3 regions of the Brevibacillus sp. DP1.3A genome follow, and region 1 is predicted to be linked to each of the others. Evidence: riboswitches for the same ligand, from Rfam matches in the RefSeq annotation. Region 1 holds a riboswitch; each other region holds the start of a gene.
What was found. A riboswitch is a leader RNA that binds a small molecule or an ion and turns the genes downstream of it on or off. The one in region 1 is predicted to bind cobalamin.
Positions count from the first base shown of each region.

Region 1 (3,277 bases):
GATGAACGAGTATTTGTTCCATTTTCGTTTTCACCCCACCCTTAGGTTGTCCGATACGAAGTAGATTTTTCAATTGCAGTCTTCTTTTTTTGATGGGGAAGTGGTATTCTCGCAATAGAATAATTGGTGAAAGCAGGGTGAAGAAGTTGTTTCAAGAGCGCATTTCGAAGCTCCACACGTTTTTGACAGAGCAAGAGCTGAACGCGGTGTTGATTACCTCTCCCAAGCACGTCTACTATTTGACCGGATTTTTTACAGACCCGCATGAACGTTTTATGGGTCTCGTTATTCCTGCTGAGGGAAAACCTTCTTTAATTGTACCTGCTCTTGATCGTGAGGCAGCGGCAGAGGCTTCGTTCGTTCAAGATATCCATACACATACGGATATCCAAAACCCGTATGAAATCCTCAAGCAAGTGTTACCAGCGAATTTGACGAAGCTCGGTATTGAGAAAAGTCATATGACTGTCGAGCGCTATGAAGCACTTGGACAAGTTGTTCTGGCGTCGAGCTATGTGGACGTGGAAGAGCCACTGCGTGAAATGCGTTTGATCAAATCCGCGGATGAAGTGGATCGTCTGAAGCATGCTGTTCAGTTGGTCGAGGATTCCTTGCGGGAGACCCTGAAAAAAGTCAAGACAGGCATGACCGAGACGGAAATCGTAGCTGAGCTGGAATTCCAGATGAAGCGCTTGGGTGCGGAAGGTCCATCCTTCACGTCCATGGTATTGGCAGGGGAGAAGTCGGCACTGCCACACGGGAAACCAGGAACGCGCCAGGTGCAAGAAGGCGACTTGCTTTTGTTTGATATTGGAGTAGCAGCGAACGGATATGTATCCGATATTACCCGTACCTTTGCTGTAGGCGAGATCAGTGCCCAGCTTCAAGAAATTTACGAGACAGTATTGGCTGCCAACGAAGCGGCAATTGCTGAGATTCGTCCGGGTGTGACCTTTGCGCATTTGGATAAAACCGCTCGCGATGTCATCACTGCAAAAGGCTACGGAGAATACTTCATGCACCGTCTGGGGCATGGACTTGGGATGGATGTACATGAATATCCGTCTGTTCACAGCCAGAACCAAGAAGTGCTTCGTCCAGGGATGGTCTTTACGATCGAGCCGGGCATCTATCTGCCAGGTGTAGGCGGAGTGCGGATTGAAGATGATGTATTGGTTACGGAAACGGGCGTTGAAATTCTCACGCAGTTCCCGAAAAAACTGACTTCTATCAACTAATGAATAAATCGTAAAAATTGAATACGTATCGAATGGTGCTGGATGGCATATGCCGTCAGCTTAAAAGGGAAGTCCGGTGAGAAACCGGCGCGGTCCCGCCACTGTAACGAGGAGCGCCTAGCGTATAGCCACTGTTTTTTGCGAGACAAAAAATGGGAAGGTAGCTGGGTGTGTTGATCCGTAAGCCAGGAGACCTGCCATGCGATCATTTAAAATCGACCCACGAGGATGGGGCAGATGTGGAAGCAGTCTATGAAAGGGCGCCTTTGTGCCTGCTTATAGCTATATCTACGTTTGTCATGCACCTCCCGATAGAAATGGGGGGTGCTTTTTTTGTGGAGGATTTGGTTCAACCCATCATATACATAGAGAAAAGGGGATTACAGATGGTTAAGGCAAACAAATCACATACAGTAATGAAAGGACTAGCTTTCGGTATCATGACAGCTGCCATGCTTTTGGTTTCGGCATGCGGCTCCACTACGACAACACAGGCTCCAGCCAAAACAGAACAAACAGCTGCACCAGCAGCAGAGGGCAAGGCTGTAACACTCACCAATAATGGTATCGAAATGACTTATCCAACAGCACCTGAGCGTGCTGTGACATTGAACCAACACGTCACCGAAATCATGTTGACATTGGGCCTTGCTGATAAAATGGTCGGAACCGCTTACCTAGACGATGAAATCCTTCCAGAGTTAAAAGCAGATTACGACAAGATTCCGGTACTGTCTGATAAGTATCCTACGAAAGAAGTGCTGCTGGCAGCGAACCCAGACTTCGTGTACGCCGGATGGAAAAGCGGATTCGGCGAAAAGGGCGTAGGATCGATGCAGGATTTGGAAAAAGTCGGCATCAAATCGTATCTGCAAACGTCATCTAGTATGCCTGGCCCGACAATCGACGATGTGTTTGCAGACATTACGAATATTGGACGCATTTTCCGTGTGGAAGACAAAGCTGATGATTTGATCAACAAAATGAAGAGTGAAATGGACCAAACGCTTAGTAAAATTGGCAAGGTGGACGAGCCACTTAAAGTGTTCGTGTACGACAACGGGGAAGACAAACCATTCACAGCAGCCAACAACTACATGACGTCCTTAATCAAGACTGCTGGCGGTAAGAACATTTTTGATGACATTCAAAAGGGTTGGGCAGAGGTTAGTTGGGAACAAGTAGTGAGTCGCAATCCAGACGTGATTATTATCGTAGACTACGGTGATAGAACCGTTGAGCAAAAACGTAATTTCCTTTTGACAAAAAAAGAACTGGCGGATATCCCGGCGATTAAAAATCAACGACTAATGGTATTGCCATTGTCTGCGGCTTCTGAAGGCGTTCGAGCACCGATTGCGCTAAAAATTTTGGCGGAAGGACTCTACCCGGATAAATTCAAATAGAGTACACCCCTTTTAAGGGAGGGAATAGCACTGCAACAGATCAAGTTACCTTATATCATCATTACTCTACTGGTCGGACTCTTCCTCTCCATTACGTTCGCAGTTACCTTGGGATCAGTGGAGATTAAGCCGACAACGGTATGGAAAATCGCCTTATCAAAAATTCCGATATTGACCCAATGGATTGAGATGGATTGGTCCAAAGGGGAGCAAACGATTATTTGGGATATTCGCTTTCCGCGTGTACTTTTGGGGGCGATCGTCGGAGCAGGTCTATCTGTCGTGGGAGTAGCGATCCAGTCGTTGGTTCGCAACTCCCTGGCTGACCCGTATGTGTTAGGTGTATCTTCAGGTGCTTCGGTTGGAGCTACCTCGGTGATTATATTCGGAGCATTCAGCATGTACGGGCAGTATGCGCTATCCTTTGGCGCTTTTACAGGCTCCCTTGTGTCAATCATTCTCATTTTTACGCTATCCCGTATCGGAGGACAAAACTCGACGGTACGCCTGCTCATGGCCGGAATTGCGATATCTGCGATCTTGTCGGCCATTACTAGTCTCCTTGTTTTTTCAGCGCCAAATGAGCATGGAATTGGGACGGTCCTGTTTTGGTTAAGTGGTAGTTTGGCTGGT
Region 1 covers NZ_CP085876.1:4,556,756-4,560,032, reverse strand. Annotated here, with positions in the region: gene HP399_RS20760 (alpha/beta fold hydrolase) at 1-22, opposite strand, end outside; gene HP399_RS20755 (M24 family metallopeptidase) at 147-1,238, shown strand; cobalamin riboswitch at 1,255-1,455, shown strand; gene HP399_RS20750 (ABC transporter substrate-binding protein) at 1,625-2,644, shown strand; gene HP399_RS20745 (FecCD family ABC transporter permease) at 2,714-3,277, shown strand, end outside.

Region 2 (3,277 bases), 1.4 Mb from region 1:
TAACAAGTACTTGACGAACGATTACAGCCCGCGGACGGAAAAAGCAAAGCTTCTCTTTGAAGGAATGCACATTCCGACGCCAGAGGATTGGGCGGAACTACAACAAAAGGTGCAAAAGCATGGCGTTTACCATGCGTACCGTTTGGCAATTGCACCGACTCAGAGCATTTCCTACATTCAGAATGCGACTTCTAGTGTGATGCCAATCGTTGAGCATATCGAAACGAGAACGTATGCCAACTCGACGACGTATTACCCGATGCCGTACTTGTCGCAGGAAAACTATTTTTACTACAAATCGGCGTATGTAATCGATCAATTCAAAGTGATTGATCTGATTGCCGAAATTCAAGAGCACATCGACCAAGGAATTTCGACTGTGCTGCACGTGAACAGCAATATTTCAACCAGAGAACTGGCTCGCTATTACATTTACGCAGCGAAAAAAGGTCTGAAGTCACTCTACTATACCCGTACGAAGCATTTGACTGTAGAAGAGTGCATTAGCTGCGCTATTTAGTGAACTCGATTTATAAATGGAAAAGCATCAAGCAAATAGAGAAGAGGAACGCCATATGAAAGCAGTCAATTGGAACAGGCCGGACGACGATTTTACGATGACGTTTTGGAATCAAAACATCATGCAGTTCTGGACGGATGATGAGATTCCGCTGTCAGATGACAAGATGTCCTGGATGGAGCTCAGTGCGACTGAACGCGACACATATAAAAAAGTATTGGGCGGTCTCACCTTGCTAGATACGGTTCAGGGTGGAGTAGGGATGCCGAAGATCATGGAGCATGTCGATGGACTACAAAGAAAAGCGGTTCTCGCCTTCATGGGCATGATGGAGCAAATCCATGCCAAATCGTACAGTAGTATTTTTACAACGCTGGCATCGACAGAAGAGATTGACGGTATTTTTTCGTGGGTAGAAAACAATCCACATCTGCAAAAGAAAGCGGCCCTCATCTCGAAACGCTATCAAGAAATTGAGAAACCGAAAGACTTATACATGGCGATGGTAGCGTCCGTCTTCCTGGAAAGCTATCTGTTTTATAGCGGCTTCTTCTATCCGCTCTATTTGGCGGGGCAAGGCAAGATGACAAGCAGCGGGGAAATTATCGATCTGATTGTTCGCGACGAGAGCATCCACGGACTCTATGTCGGCGTTCTCGCGCAAGAAGTCTATCAAGGTCTGAGTGTGGTCGAGCAGGCCGCAGCAAAAGAGGAACTGTATGCCCTTTTGCACGAGCTGCAAGAAAATGAAGAGGCCTATACGACTTCGTTGTATACGGAAATCGGATTGGCTGAAGAGGTTCATGTGTACGTGCGCTATAATGCGAACAAGGCTTTGATGAATCTGGGGCTGGACCCGCTATTCCCGGAGGAAGAAGTGAACCCGATCGTACTGAACGGTATTCGCACGCAGACGAAGCAGCATGACTTCTTCTCGAAAAAAGGAAATGGTTATGTCCGCACGCTAAACGTAGAGCCGTTGACCGATGATGATTTTAAATTCTAGTATGACAAAAAATGGATTCTGTGTTACTGTATGAACAGTATGCTGCCCTGCTAGTTTACTGGGGCACTTCACAGAACCACGATAACTTCATAAGAGTGGGAACAGGTTCTTTGGTTATCAAGATCGACCAAGGATGAAAAGGGAAGTCGGTTAGAATCCGACACGGTCCCGCCACTGTATGAGGGGAGTCGGCACATTTATCAGCCACTGATCCAAACGGATTGGGAAGGCATGTGCAGATGATGATCCCAAAGTCAGGAGACCTGCCTGTTTCGACGACACTGCTTAACCTACGGGAGATAGGGAGGTGTTAGGATGCTGTGATCTCAGTGCTTATTTGGCATTTCTAACGTTCTTTTTGATCGTTGGAGATGCCTTTTTTATTGGGCGGATTCAAGTCAAGATCGAATAAAGAATGGAGAGGAAGCTCATGAAAAGCAGCAATTTGGGATATCCACGGATCGGGAAGAACCGGGAGTGGAAAAAGGCATTGGAAGCATTTTGGGCAGGCACTATCGATGAGGAAAGCCTGGTACAGCAAATGGAGCAAATCCGTCACCAAAACCTGTTGCGTCAGCAGGAAAAAGGGGTCGAGCTGATCCCTGTGGGTGACTTTACGTACTACGATCACATGCTGGATATGGCTGTGATGTTTGGAATGGTCCCCAAGCGTTATGAATACAAAGGAGGCCCGGTTTCTTTAGCCACATACTTCGCCATGGCTCGCGGTTCGAAGGAAGCTGTCGCCAGCGAAATGACGAAATGGTTTAACACGAACTACCATTATATCGTCCCGGAGTTCGGTGAACGACAACCAGCCATAACCGAGAATAAGCCTCTCCAAGCATATTTGGAGGCCAAGGAAAAGTTTGGCATCATCGGAAAGCCCGTCATTGTAGGCCCGTATACGTTTGTCAAATTGTCCAAAGGATATGAGAAAAACGAATTTGAGATCGTCGTGGATCAACTCGTTCCGCTTTACATAGACGTTCTCCGCGAGTTGGAGCTGCACGGCGTGGAATGGGTGCAAATCGATGAGCCTGCATTTGCACTGGATGTATCGGAGCTTGATCGCGCCATCATCAAACGTATCTATGCGCAAATCGGTCAAGCACTACCACATCTACAGTGCATGCTGCAAACCTATTTTGAAGCGGTGGATTGGTACGAGGAGCTGATTTCCTTACCAGTAAAAGGAATTGCTCTTGATTTTGTACACGGAGCGAAGCGCAATCTGACCAATCTGAAAACACAGGGGTTTCCAGCAGACAAGATTCTCGGAGCGGGAATCATCGACGGTCGAAACATATGGCGTGCGTCCATTGAGGAGAAGTGGGAGCTGATCAAAGAAATTTCCGAGATCGTACCACTCGAAAAGCTGTGGCTGCAGCCGTCCAGTAGTTTGTTGCATGTACCTGTAACGGTTGAAGCAGAGAGCGACTTGCCAGAGGAAGTCATGCCTGCATTGGCGTTTGCCGACGAAAAACTGGGGGAAGTACAGCTCTTAGTCCAAGGATTCCGATATGGTAAGTATGTCATTTCGAAAGAGATCGCCCAAAATGAAGCGGACTTGCTGAAGCTGGCATTATCTCCAGCGAGGAATCGTCGAGGAGTGCAGAATGCTTTACGTCAAATAGCTGCAGCAAAACTTGAAAGAAGTGTTCCTTATCTCGAACGTCGAGAGATTCAACAAAATACGTGGAAGTTGCCACTGTTGCCAACTACTACAATCGGAAGCTTCCCTCAGACGG
Region 2 covers NZ_CP085876.1:3,192,937-3,196,213, forward strand. Annotated here, with positions in the region: gene nrdE (class 1b ribonucleoside-diphosphate reductase subunit alpha) at 1-520, shown strand, start outside; gene nrdF (class 1b ribonucleoside-diphosphate reductase subunit beta) at 576-1,526, shown strand; cobalamin riboswitch at 1,613-1,812, shown strand; gene metE (5-methyltetrahydropteroyltriglutamate--homocysteine S-methyltransferase) at 1,957-3,277, shown strand, end outside.
Region 2: another riboswitch for cobalamin. It lies ahead of metE (5-methyltetrahydropteroyltriglutamate--homocysteine S-methyltransferase); the one in region 1 lies ahead of HP399_RS20750 (ABC transporter substrate-binding protein).

Region 3 (3,277 bases), 3.3 Mb from region 1:
GTAATGCCGATCGTCAGCATCATCACCATAATGGCTTGACCAATCCCGATTTTTCCGTCCACTTTCATGAAAGACTTATCCCCCTGTGCGTGGTGGTGTTGTTAGGATTTGCCTGCTTGCTTGGAAATATGTATCAGGTATAAAGGTTACATCCTCCCGAAAAAGTATGGTATTCTACTATGAGGTAAAAAGGTAGAAACGGAGTAAGGAGTGCAGCCGATGTATCAGCTCATAAGAAAATATCTATTCCAGCAAGATGCGGAAGAGATTCATGAAAAGACAATTGGTGCCTTAAGGCTAGTGGAGGATTCTGCTCCAGGCAAAAGCATCCTGAAGATGATCTATCAGGTAAAAGACCAGCGGTTGGAGAATAAGCTGTGGGGAATGACGTTTCCGAATCCAGTCGGACTTGCAGCCGGTTTTGATAAAAATGCAGAAGTCTATCATGCGTTGGGTGCTCTTGGTTTTGGGTTTGTGGAAATCGGGACGTTGACGCCGCAGGGGCAGCCAGGCAATCCGAAGCCGCGTTTGTTCCGATTGCCGGAACATCAAGCTGTCATTAACCGGATGGGCTTCAACAATCACGGTGCGTATTTAGCTTCCCAGCATTTGGTCGGTTACGCATACTCAGATGTTCCGATTGGGATTAACATTGGGAAAAACAAAGTAACGCCGAATGAAGAGGCGGCCATCGACTATAGCAAATGTATGGACATGCTCTATGCATACGGTCACTATATCGTCATTAACATCAGCTCTCCGAATACCCCGAATCTGCGTGACTTGCAGGAAACAGAGAGCTTGCGTCATTTGGTGCGTGCAGTAAGGGAAAAGGCGACTGAAATGGAAGCGCGTGCCATCAAGAAAAAACCGATATTGCTGAAAGTAGCACCAGACATGTCGGATGAGCACATGCGCGATGTTGTTCACGCTGCTGTTGAAGAAGGCATATCCGGAATTATCGCTACCAATACGACACTGTCACGCGAGGCGGTTTCCGGACATCGATTTGCCGAGGAAGCTGGTGGCTTGAGCGGAAGACCTCTTACGGAGCGTTCCACCGCTTGGGTAAAGGAGATTTATCAAGAAGTAGGAGACAAGGTACCAATCATTGGTGTCGGAGGCATTTATAACGGCGAAGACGCCTACGCGAAAATCCGAGCAGGAGCCAGTCTCGTTCAGGTGTATACGGGGATGATTTATCAAGGCCCAGGTATTGCCAAGCAAATCAACAAAAAACTGCTCAAGCTCATGCAGCGCGATGGTTTTAAACATATTAGTGAAGTAATTGGCGTGGACGCAAAAGAATAGATAGAACAAGCACGCATAGGTCGATGGCTCCGTTTGTAGTGGGTCATTGGCTTATGCGTTTTTGCTTATATTCTTCCGATTTATGTAGTGATCCGGTATAATGATGTGGGACAAACATGAATTGTCTGTCAATTGCATATTGTCGGCGTTAGGTGCCTTTATGTGACGCATAAAGGGTAACAGGGAATCGGGTGAAAGTCCCGAGCGGTCCCGCCACTGTAACCAAGGAGCTCTCTTTGAGAAGGAAACCACTCATTTTCGTATGGGGAAGGACAAAGAGCGCATGGATCTGGAAGCCAGGAGACCTACCTAGTAGCCACACCACAGAACCTTCGCGGAAAGGAGCGGTGAATACGAGGCAATGAGGCTGTATAGTCAGTCTGTTGTTTTGTGTGCACATCTCGTCCATTGATGGATGGGATTTTTTTATTTGTAGGAAAGAACGAAAGTCAGTGAAGGAGGAATGAACATGAATCGATATCGTCTCGTATCGACTTGTCTGATGATCGCGGGCTTTGTCCTGTATTTTTTGCTCAATGAACCAGAGACAGGACATGCGATGCACATCATGGAAGGGTATTTGCCATTGTCCTGGGCCTTATTTTGGTGGGCTGTCTTCTTGCCATTTTTTATGCTTGGAATTCGCTCGATTAACAAGATTGTAAAAGAACATCCCGAAATGAAGCTCCTTATTGGCGTTGCTGGAGCGTTTGCGTTTGTTTTATCTGCACTAAAAATACCTTCGGTTACAGGCAGCAGCTCTCATCCGACTGGAACGGGGCTTGGCGCCATTATGTTTGGGCCTTTTGCGATGTCTGTGTTAGGGAGCATGGTGCTCTTGTTTCAAGCTTTGCTTTTGGCACATGGAGGTTTGACTACGCTAGGGGCAAATGCTGTATCCATGGCTGTAGTAGGACCACTGGTGGCATACGGAATCTATCGGATGATCATGAAGGTCAACGGAAGCCAACGTCTGGCTGTTTTTGCGGCGGCTGCTTTGGCTGACCTCGCTACCTATGTGGTGACTTCGATTCAACTGGCACTCGCATTTCCAGCTGAATCTGGCGGAGTGTTGGCCTCGTTTGCCAAATTTGCAGGAATTTTTGCATTCACGCAAGTACCGCTCGCAATCAGTGAAGGTCTGTTGACTGTCCTTGTTTGGAACTGGTTGTTATCTTACAACGCAAAAGAGCTTACACAGCTTCGTTTGCTCAAACGGGAGGAATCGCTGTGAAAAAAGGATGGAACTGGCTTTTACTCTTGGGGGTAATCGTATTGGCGATTGTCCCGCTGTTGCTGGTGCAGGATTCGGAATTTGGCGGCGCAGACGGCGTAGCGGAGGAAGCGATTAAGGAAATTGCTCCGAATTACGAACCGTGGTTTCAACCGCTGATAGAACCACCAGGGGGAGAGACGGAGAGTCTATTGTTTGCGGTGCAGGCGGCGTTGGGAGCGGGAGTGGTTGGCTACGCTGTAGGCTTGTACAAAGGTCGGTTGGATAAGCGGAAAAAATGAACGGTCTGCAGCTTGATTCACTTTCTTATCAAAGCAGGCTAAAACGTCTGCCGCCAGCTCATAAGTTATTGCTGGCGAGTGTATTGTTACTACTCGTCTTGGTGGGACATGTATGGATGCAGATGGCCGTCGTTGTTTGGATGACGGTATGGGTAGTGGTGTATGCCCGTATTCCTGTCCGTATCTATTGTGCCTTTATGATCGTGTCGCTCTCGTTTTTCGTGGCGGGGCTCCCTGCCCTATTGGTAGAAGGGGCGAGAGCAGGAGAAGTACACGTCCAGGTCGCGGCAGCATGGGAGTTGGGTTCGTATGTGCTCTATGTGCCTATGTCATCATTTGGTAAAGTTTGGATTTTATTTTGGCGTACCATGGCGAGCTTATCTTGCTTTGCTTTCATTTTGTTTACCGTGCCGTTTGCTGAAATCTTGCAGGTGCTTCGCCGACTTCGTAT
Region 3 covers NZ_CP085876.1:1,265,627-1,268,903, forward strand. Annotated here, with positions in the region: gene HP399_RS05700 (GerAB/ArcD/ProY family transporter) at 1-68, opposite strand, end outside; gene HP399_RS05705 (quinone-dependent dihydroorotate dehydrogenase) at 220-1,311, shown strand; cobalamin riboswitch at 1,445-1,639, shown strand; gene HP399_RS05710 (energy-coupling factor ABC transporter permease) at 1,781-2,545, shown strand; gene HP399_RS05715 (energy-coupling factor ABC transporter substrate-binding protein) at 2,542-2,826, shown strand; gene cbiQ (cobalt ECF transporter T component CbiQ) at 2,823-3,277, shown strand, end outside.
Region 3: another riboswitch for cobalamin. It lies ahead of HP399_RS05710 (energy-coupling factor ABC transporter permease); the one in region 1 lies ahead of HP399_RS20750 (ABC transporter substrate-binding protein).